DNA from 2 places in the Komagataeibacter sp. FNDCF1 genome. Region 1 is predicted to be linked to the other one. Evidence: riboswitches for the same ligand, from Rfam matches in the RefSeq annotation. Region 1 holds a riboswitch; the other holds the start of a gene.
The links. Region 1 has a riboswitch for cobalamin ahead of LDL32_RS10460 (CbtA family protein). Riboswitches for the same ligand answer to the same signal wherever they lie in the genome.

Region 1 (4,633 bases):
TCCTATCGCGCCCGTGCCCATACCAGCTACGCCCCGCCCGGCCCGCCGGAGGACCCCTGGGGCCCCTATATCAATGAAGCCTCGCAGCGTTTCGATGTGCCGGCGATCTGGATCCGGCAGGTCATGCAGCGCGAGTCGGGGGGGCAGCTTTACCGCAATGGGGAATTCGTCACCTCGCTGCCCGGCGCGATGGGGCTCATGCAGCTCATGCCCCCCACCTATGACGAAATGCGTGCGCGCTACAGTCTCGGCCCCGATGCGTTCGAGCCGCACGACAATATCGTGGCAGGCACCGCCTATATCCGCGAGATGTACGACATCTACGGCTCCCCCGGTTTCCTGGCCGCCTATAACAGCGGGCCCGGACGGCTGGATGATTTTCTTGACCGCTACCACACCCTGCCCAAGGAAACGCGCGATTACGTGGCCTCCATCGGGCCGAAAATCGCCGGAAGTTCGCCGGTCAACCGCTCACAGGCCGACCTGCTGATCGAATCGCGCGCCTTTGCCCGCGCCCAGGCCGCCCAGAACAGCCGGGGCGGGCGCAGCCGGGGCCGCCAGCTGCTGGCCTCCGTGCCCGGTGGCACCGCAGCCGATACCCCCCCGCCCGAGGCGGCGGCCGTACGGGCGGCATGGAGCGCGCGTGAGCAGAGCGGCATCGTACCCATGGCCGCGGCCGGCACCCAGCCCGGCGTGATCACCATGGCGACTGGCCATGGCTGGATGGTGCAGGTCGGGGCCTATGGCTCGGCCGGGCAGGCGGAACATGCGGCAGGGCAGGCACGGGCCAGGATTTCGGCCAGCGGGGTGCATACGCAGGTCGCAAGCGTTGCATCGCATCATGGTCATGTCTATCGTGCAAGGCTGACCGGCCTATCGCACGAGGCTGCGGAACAGGCCTGCCAGAAGCTGGGTGGCTCCGGCTGCCAGGTCCTGCCGCCAGCCACATGATGGCCCGGCCACATGATGGCATTGACCCCGTATCCGGGGTGTGAGGAACCATGAGGTATTTTTACAGGCGTTCCCGCTGGTCCCTGCCGGGGCTGTGCCTTCCGCTTGTGGGTGTGATGGCGTTCGCGGGCTTCATCTGCTTTTCCCCCGCGCGCGCGGCCCTGCCGGTTGGCAGTCAGGCGCCCCTGTTCGATGCACAGGCCACGCGCAATGGCAGCGAGTTCAGTTTCCGCCTGGCCGATGCGCTGCGGCAGGGGCCGGTGGTGCTGTATTTCTATCCGGCCGCCTTTACCCGTGGCTGCACCATCGAAGCGCATGAATTCGCCGATGCGATGGACCAGTACAAGGCGCTGGGGGCCTCGGTCATCGGCGTGTCCACCGATGACATGCCGACACTGGACCGCTTTTCGGTCAGCGAGGGGCATGGCCGCTTCCCCGTCGCGGCCGACCCGCAGGGCCAGATCGCACGACTGTATGACAGCCGCCTGCCGCTGCTCAACCGCGCCAGCCGCACATCCTATGTCATCGCCCCCGATGGCAAGGTGGTGTACGCCTACAGCGCCCTGTCTCCCAACGGACATGTCGGCCGCACGCTCGATGCGTTGCGGCAGTGGCGCGCGGCACAGGGCAGTGCCAGCCCGGTTTCCCTGCCACCAGCGGCAAAATAGGGTGCATGCCCCTTTGTGTTTGACTTGGGGGCAGGGCGCGTTATTGACTGATCCCGCGTCATCCGCAGGGGAGAAGCCGGTGTGAAACCGGCACGGTCGCGCCACTGTATACCGCGTGTCGCATGCGGAAGTCAGACCTCTCCGGCGGATCAGGATATCATTCCGTTACGGGACGCGCTTTCCCGACAGGAGCTCTGAACCCATGTCCCTTTCATTCCCCCCTGCGCGCCACGGTGCCGCCTGATGGCCGGCCGTCTTCTGCTGCGTGGCATGCTGGCCGGCATCCTTGCCGCCTGTCTTGCCTTCCTTTTCGCCCGGGTGTTCGGGGAACCGCAGGTCAATCTGGCCATTGCCTTTGAATCGGCACGGGATGCCGCCGCCGGTGAACCGCCGGAGCCTGAACTGATCAGCCGTGGGGTGCAGGCCACCTTTGGCATGCTGACGGCCGCCATCATGTATGGCGCGGCCTATGGCGGGCTGTTCTCGCTGGTATTTGCCGCCGCCTACGGGCGGCTTGGCCGCTTTTCGCCACGCATGCTGGCCCTGCTGCTGGCGGGGGCGGGTTTCCTTGCGGTGGTGCTGGTGCCGGGCCTGAAATACCCGGCCAATCCCCCCGCCGTGGGCCAGCCCGCAACCCTCGGGCTGCGCACCGCGACCTATTTCGAGATGGTCATCTTCTCGCTCTGTGCCCTGACGCTGGCCGTGCTGGCGGGCCGCAAGCTGGCGGCAGGCCTGGGCAACTGGGGGGGCACGCTATGTGGCGCGGCACTGTTCGTGGTGCTGGTTGCCGTGTTGCAGGCCGTGCTGCCCGACTTCAATGAAGTGCCTGACAATTTTCCCGCCAGCGTGCTGTGGCGCTTCCGTGAAGCGGCGCTGGGCATGCAGCTGGTACTGTGGGGGGGACTCGGGCTGCTGTTCGGTGTCATGGCCGACCGCATGCTGGCGCGCCGGTCCGTCCGTTACGGCTGAGTATACGCAGGCCCCGGCGTGCGGCCTGCCGACGGGGAGGGACGAAGCGTGACGGTGGCCGGGCGCGGCGTTGCATGCATGGCACGCCAGCCGCCCGCCCCGTCTGCCCCATATTGTCGCACGCCATGATGAAGGGCTATGGATAGGCGCATGATCGCCGATTTCATCCGCCGTCTTGCCCGGCGCCGTTCTTCATCGCCCGTCCAGTCCCGGCCTGCGCCGCGTGCCGCGCGTCAGGTGATTGCGCCCGAAGCCGGTTCGGTTGCAGCGCATGCCATTGCAACCGCGACGGTCGTGCCGTCGGGGCGCGCGCGCGCATGCATGCGCACCGCACGCGGGGTGGGCAGGCTTGCGGCCATTACCGTCTGGGTTCCGCTCTCGGTCGGGTTCGAGGCGGTGCTGCTGCTGGTGCCCGGCACAGCCAAGATCCGCTGGACGCGCATGGTCTGGGGCGGGCTGTGCCTGCTGCTGTCGCTGCGCATACGGGTGGTTGGCCGCAGGGCGGGCGGCGTGGGCGGGCGCAGGGCGCGCCAGCGTGGCGAGCGGCCCGTCATCTATGTGTCCAACCATTCCACATGGCTTGACGTGCCAGTGCTGGGCACGGTGCTGCCCTCCAATTTCGTGGCCAAGGGCGATATCGAGGGCTGGCCCATCATGGGGCTGGTCTCGCGCATTGGCCGGACCATATTCGTCAGCCGCCAGCGCAGCACGACCGGGCGCGAGCGTGACGAGATGCTGCACCGGCTGATGGTCGAAGGCGATAACCTGATCCTGTTCCCCGAGGGGACATCATCGGACGGTTCACGTGTCCTGCCGTTCCTGTCGGCCTTTTTCGCCATTGCCAAGCCGCCGCGCCTGCCACCGGGCAAGGCCCCGGCCGAACCGGAAAGCGAGGCCGCGGCCATTGCCGCCCGCCCCGGCATGACGCCGCTGATCCAGCCTGTCTCGGTCGTGTATGACCAGCTGGAGGGCGTGCCGGTCAACCGCACGCGCAGGCCGGTCTTTGCATGGTATGGGGACATGGAGCTTGGCCCGCATGTGTGGCAGCTGCTCAAGTGGCGGTCGATGCGCGCGACCGTGCTGCTGCACCCCGCACTTGATCCCGATGATTTCCCCAGCCGCAAGGCGCTGGCCCAGGCGGCCTGGCGGGCCGTGGCCGCCGGTGCGGCGGAACTGCGCCAGAACGTGCCCCAGCCGGAAAATGAAAGCGCCTATGCCTGCCGCCCGCTGGCGGGCATGCTGCCCCAGGACCTGGAGCGCCGCCGGGACTGACCGGTTTGTGTCAGGATTGAGGCATGTCATTTTCCGCGTGGCCCGTGCATACTAGGGTCGGGCGCGGATCTGCGGGTCCATGCGCCTGTGGCCTGACCGCAATCCGGTCGGCTGCCATGCCTGGTGCTGCCAGGATACAGTGATCTCATATGGTGCGGACCATACCCGTGCCAATGCTCTGGAGTTTACGGTGGATCAGCCGAAAATTAGCGCCGATGTCCTGCTTTCAGCCATGGAACAGGCCATTGATCCCATGGTCGTGATTGATGAGCATAACATCGTCATCCTGTTCAATGCCGCGGCCGAACGGATATGGGGCCTGCCGCGTGCACAGGTGATTGGCCAGAACGTAAGCTGCCTTGTGCCCATTGCCGAGCGCGCGCAGCATGACGGCTACATCGACCGCAACCGTGAGACCGGGATCGGCCGGATCGTCGGTACATCGCGGGAGGTGGAGTTCACGCGCGCCAATGGCGAATATGTGTGTGGCGAACTGTCCATTTCCCGCGTGCAGCTGGCCGGTACGAGCAAGATCTACTACATCGCCGTCATGAAGGATGTGACGGAGCAGAGCCGTCAGCGCAAGATCCTGATCCTGCAGAACGACATCCTCCAGGCACTGGCGTCCGACCTGAGCATACAGGAGGTGGGTGATCTGCTGTGCCGCCGGGTGGACGGTTTCGTGCCCGACGGCGTGGGGGCGCTCATGCTGCTCGACCGCTCGCGGCGCAGGCTTGTGGTCTCGGCCGCCCCCGGCATGCCCAACCGCTACC
Region 2 (4,633 bases), 110 kb from region 1:
GGTCAATTTCGTGCTGCAGGCAGACCGCCAGCAGCCCCCCGGCTTCCTCTTCCATCATGATGCCATCCAGCCCGGTATGGCGCACCCGCACGCGTGCGGGGCGGGTGACGGGAGCATGGATGCCGGGCATGGACACGCTGCCTTCTTCCGCCGTGGCGGTTTCGGTATTGTGCCAGATGATGTCGGGGTTGGCGTAGATGCGCGGGCCGGGGCCATCGGGCAGGTCAATCACCACCAGCCGCAGCGGAATGCCGACGTGACATGCCGTGATGCCTATGCCCGGTGCGGCATGCATGGTCTCCAGCAGGTCACGCGCCAGTTGCGCGGTCCGTGCGCTGGTGGCGTCAACAGGATCGGCCACCTGCTGCAGGCAGGCATGCGGGAAGCGGATGAGCGGCAGGATGGCCATGGCGCGGCATATGGCTCCGTTCAGTACAGGAAGGGACCGTTATCGTCCGGGCTGACATTCGTGTAGTACGGAATGTAGAAGTTCATGCCAAACGGGCTGTAGGTATGGTCCACCCCCGATACGGGGCGCATCGGCTTGACATTGTGTTCGGCCAGACAGTCGTACAGCGTCTCGCGCAGGTGCTGGGTGTCCCTGTCCGATTTGGGTGTACCGAAGAACAGGTCATGGGCGTAGGGTTTGCACGCCTGTGGCGTGTGTTCGTAATAGGTGGCGTAGCGTTCCTGCCTGTTCCTGCTGATATCGGCATCCGATACCCACTGGTGGCTGGCGGCGGTGGTTGTCCATATTTCCTTCCAGCCCGTGCGCATGTGGGGCAGGCGGGCAACGGCCACGCCATCCTGCCGGGTGCCGTCCTGGCGCAGCAGCGTGCCGTGGCAGGACATGACCTGCATGTGGTCGTTATAGACGGCGCTTTTTATCGTGCCATCCTCAAAATGCCGGGCGGGGGATGCGCCGGGCGTGGTCTGGTTGGCAATGGCCACGATGGCGGATGCCACGGCGGGCTGCTGGCAGTAATTCACCATCGGGCGGGGCGTGTGCTGCGCGCAGGCGGCCATACCAAGCGGAAGACATAAAGCAACAAGACGGCGCAATGGTTCTTATCCTTTTTACATTGCGGCACATGGTGATTTCACATGCCCGTGCCATCCGGGGTACAGGAGGGAACACGCCCCCACAACAAGATAAATTTACAAGCCCGGTCTGTGCTTTTGTCTTCTCTTGTCTTCTGGAAGATGACGGGCGGCAGCACTGCCATTCCCTGTCACGGACAGGCCACCCGTCCGGTTGCCATCCTCCTTCACGGGACAGTCGCGCAGGTCAGAAATTTACGCTGGCATGCAGTCCGAATACCGCCTCGTTCCCCGTGCGGCACCAGGGATATGACGGGTCGCTGCCCCCGCCGGCGGGATGCCAGACGTACTGGAAGTCAGGCTGCATCACCATCCATGGCGTGACCTGTGCCTGATAGGTCAGTTCCAGATGGTTCTCGTTGCCCTGCACCAGTGACCCGCTGGTGCGGTCGTATGCGCGCTGGCCCGAACTGGCGCGGCCGATGCCCCAGCCCAGGCCGATGGTGTCGTTGTCGCGACCGCGGAACGGGGCCTTCAGGTTCACGCCCGCGTCAATGGCGAAGCTGATCATGTTGCGGTCGCCGCTGTTGCCGGTGGCGCGCGCGAACACGCCTAGCGAGCGGGCGGAGGTAAGCGAGGGACGCCAGACCATCTGGTCGATGATGCCGTAGACCATCCAGTTGCCCCGGTCCCAGCGCGGGGTGCCGCCACTGGCGCCGAGCGACTGGCCCTGGGTGTTGTAGCGGTAATCGGGAAATTTTGCAGTGTCGTAATAGCCACCCAGCTTGTACACGCCCGGCAGGCCGGGATTTTTTGTGACGTTGGACATGTCATCGGGCTGGGGGTTGAGCGCGTATTGCAGTTCGGTGATCAGCAGCGCGCCGGTGCCCATGTTGAACCGGGTGCCGCTGCCATCATTGGTGGTCTGGTTGGTGGGATCGACCGGGTTGCCGCCCTGGATGCCAAAGGAGTTGGAGCGGTTGCCCGGCGGGTTGTCATCGGCGGCGGCGAACATGAAGGTGAATTTCTCGCTCGGGCGGTAGCGGATGCGCACGGCGGGCGAGGACAGCGGCCAGGACGGGCCGCCCCCATACAGGTTGACCGATGGCGCCATGGGCCAGCCGAAATTGGCATTGAGGTAGAGCGCCCCGTAATCGCTGATCAGGAATTCGGTATCAAGGTCCTGCTGGCCGATCTTCACGTCCAGTTTCCCCCCGAGGAAGGACTGCTGGTACCACAGTTCGAACAGGCGGGTGGAGCGGTCGGCCTCGAACCCGCTTACGGGGTTGAAGTTGTTCAGGTGATCCTGCGAGATGGAGCGCCCGCGCGTCTGCAGCGCGCTGACATTGAACAGCCCGCCCTTCAGGCCGAAGAGCTTTTCGAGATCGACGGTCAGTGTCGGCATTGTCACGCCATCATAGGCGGGGCCGGTGCCTGATCCCTGTCCATCGCCATTGGTGCTGGGGGTGCCGCCGGTGGCGTTGCCCCACAGTTCATCCACTTCCTGAATGTCGAAGCTGATGCCGTGCCTGTACAGCCACGGCCGGGCCCCACCCATGTCACCCAGCAGGTTGCCGCTGGTGTCCGGCCTGTCCTCACCGGCGGTCTTCTCCTGCGCATCGGCCTGCGCGCGCTGGGACTCACGCACCGTTGCCGGGTCGATCTGCTGGATCAGCGGTGTGGAATTGCCCAGGCGGGCGCGCCCGTCGGCAATCTGGGTGCGGGGGACCTGCGCGTGGGCAGTCATGGCGCAGGTGCAGGCTGCAAGTACAGCGCATGGCAGGGCCGTGCGCTGTTGCGGCGTATGGAATATCTTCATGAAAGGGAACATCCCGTCAGGATGGGTCCGGCCCCGATGGAACCGGAAGACTGGCAGCCCCATGCCGGTGCCGCCGCTGGTGCGGTGTAACGGGATTTCAGGTAATCTGGCGCATGCTCTGGCATCCATCTCCGGTCAGGCCCGCCCGGCGACATGGTAAAGGACAACGGCAGGTCTCCTGGCTTGCGGGTCCTTGCATGTCATCCCCCTTCCCGGCCGGGGCCAGTGGTTGCTGCGGCTGCAGCGCCGGATGACGTACTCTCCGCCTACAGTTGCGGGTACAGCTGCCGACTGCGTCCCCGGGCATTCACCCTGCCGGAACTGACGGCATTCCCTTTCTCACCCGTCTGCACGGGACCGTTGACTTGTCGGGCAGGACTATAGCGTTTCCCGATAAGTGTGCAAGATCATGCTTCTGGCTGCTGCGCCAGCAGGGCCTTCACCTCCGGCATCGTGGGGGCGGCCTGCGCCGCGCCCGCGCGCGTCGTGGCCAGCGCGCCGCATGCGGCGGCAAGGCGCACGGCCTGACCCGGCGTGGCGCCCCCCACCAGTGCCGTGGCCAGCCCCGCGTTGAAGCAGTCACCTGCCGCCACCGTATCAATGGCATGAACCCGGAAGGGTGGCACGAACCCCTGCGCGCCGGGCGCGGAATAGACCACACCCCTGTGCCCCAGCTTGATGATAGCGGTGCCTACGCCGCGTCCGTGCAGGATGCGCGCGGCGGCAAGGGCCGTTGTTTCATCCACGGGCATGACGCCGGTCAGGGCAGCGGTTTCGTGTTCGTTGGGGGTCAGGATATCGGCCAGCGCCCAGAGTGCGTCCGGCAGGCCATGCGCGGGGACGGGGGCCGGATCCAGCATGACCGGTATGGCATGCGCCCGCGCGTGGCGCGCCACGGCCAGCATGAGGTCGGGGTCCATTTCCATCTGCATCATGACCAGTCCGGCGCCTGTCAGGGCAGGCAGGATCCGGGGGCAGGATGTGTGGGTATGCGCCATGTTCGCACCGCCATCCACCAGGATCTGGTTCTCGCCCGCATGGTTGATGGTGATGAAGGCCCGCCCGGTGCCCGTGGCGGCATCTTCCAGCAGCCAGCGTGTATCGACCCCGGCATCCTCCAGCGTCGTGCGTGCCATGGTGGCCAGCATGTCACGCCCGGTCCAGCCCGCCAGGGCCACGGCCCGCCCCAGCCTGGCCACTGCCATGGCCTGGTTGGCGCCCTTGCCCCCCAGCCCGGTGGCCGAGGACAGCACATGCATCGTCTCCCCCGGCCGGGCGAAACGGGTAACATGCATGACAAAATCGATATTCGTGCTGCCAATGACGGCAATATGGGCGCTTGGCGTTGACATGGCACAACCTGACACGGACCGGGAAAAAGGCAGGATCAGCCATGCCGCTGCCCGATGCAACCGTGCGGGCGCGGATTGCCGCCTTATTCTGGCACGACCCATTCCACGCTGGCCTGAGCGCCCTCATCGCCCAGAACAGGGCACAGGCTGTCCAGAATGGCGCGCGCGGTGTGATCGAACCGGAAAGGCGGGTTGGCGACCAGCAGGCCGCTGCCATTAAGCCGTGCGGGGTCAAGTGGTGGGCGCAGTGTCAGTTCAAGGGCAAGCAGGTTGCGCTGGCCCGCATCCCTGAGGCTGTTGAGGAAAGCGCGCGTCGGCGCCCGGTGCTTGATGGGGTACCAGGCGGCGACAATGCCGGTGGCAAAGCGCCGTCTGGCCGTGATGATGGCCTGCGCCAGACGGGCAAACTCATCCCTGTGTT

Region 2: it holds a riboswitch for cobalamin, as region 1 does, so the genes downstream of both, LDL32_RS10995 (carbohydrate porin) here and LDL32_RS10460 (CbtA family protein) in region 1, are expected to answer to the same signal.

The regions. Positions count from the first base shown of each region.
Region 1 is NZ_JAIWOT010000001.1:2,208,572-2,213,204, reverse strand. It holds gene LDL32_RS10470 (transglycosylase SLT domain-containing protein) at 1-951, shown strand, start outside; gene LDL32_RS10465 (peroxiredoxin) at 1,002-1,619, shown strand; cobalamin riboswitch at 1,650-1,797, shown strand; gene LDL32_RS10460 (CbtA family protein) at 1,863-2,588, shown strand; gene LDL32_RS10455 (lysophospholipid acyltransferase family protein) at 2,739-3,860, shown strand; gene LDL32_RS10450 (EAL domain-containing protein) at 3,940-4,633, shown strand, end outside.
Region 2 is NZ_JAIWOT010000001.1:2,320,215-2,324,847, reverse strand. It holds gene LDL32_RS11005 (peptide deformylase) at 1-409, opposite strand, end outside; gene LDL32_RS11000 (hypothetical protein) at 430-1,062, opposite strand; gene LDL32_RS10995 (carbohydrate porin) at 1,289-2,788, opposite strand; cobalamin riboswitch at 3,011-3,237, opposite strand; gene LDL32_RS10990 (ribokinase) at 3,268-4,212, opposite strand; gene LDL32_RS10985 (23S rRNA (adenine(2030)-N(6))-methyltransferase RlmJ) at 4,296-4,633, opposite strand, start outside.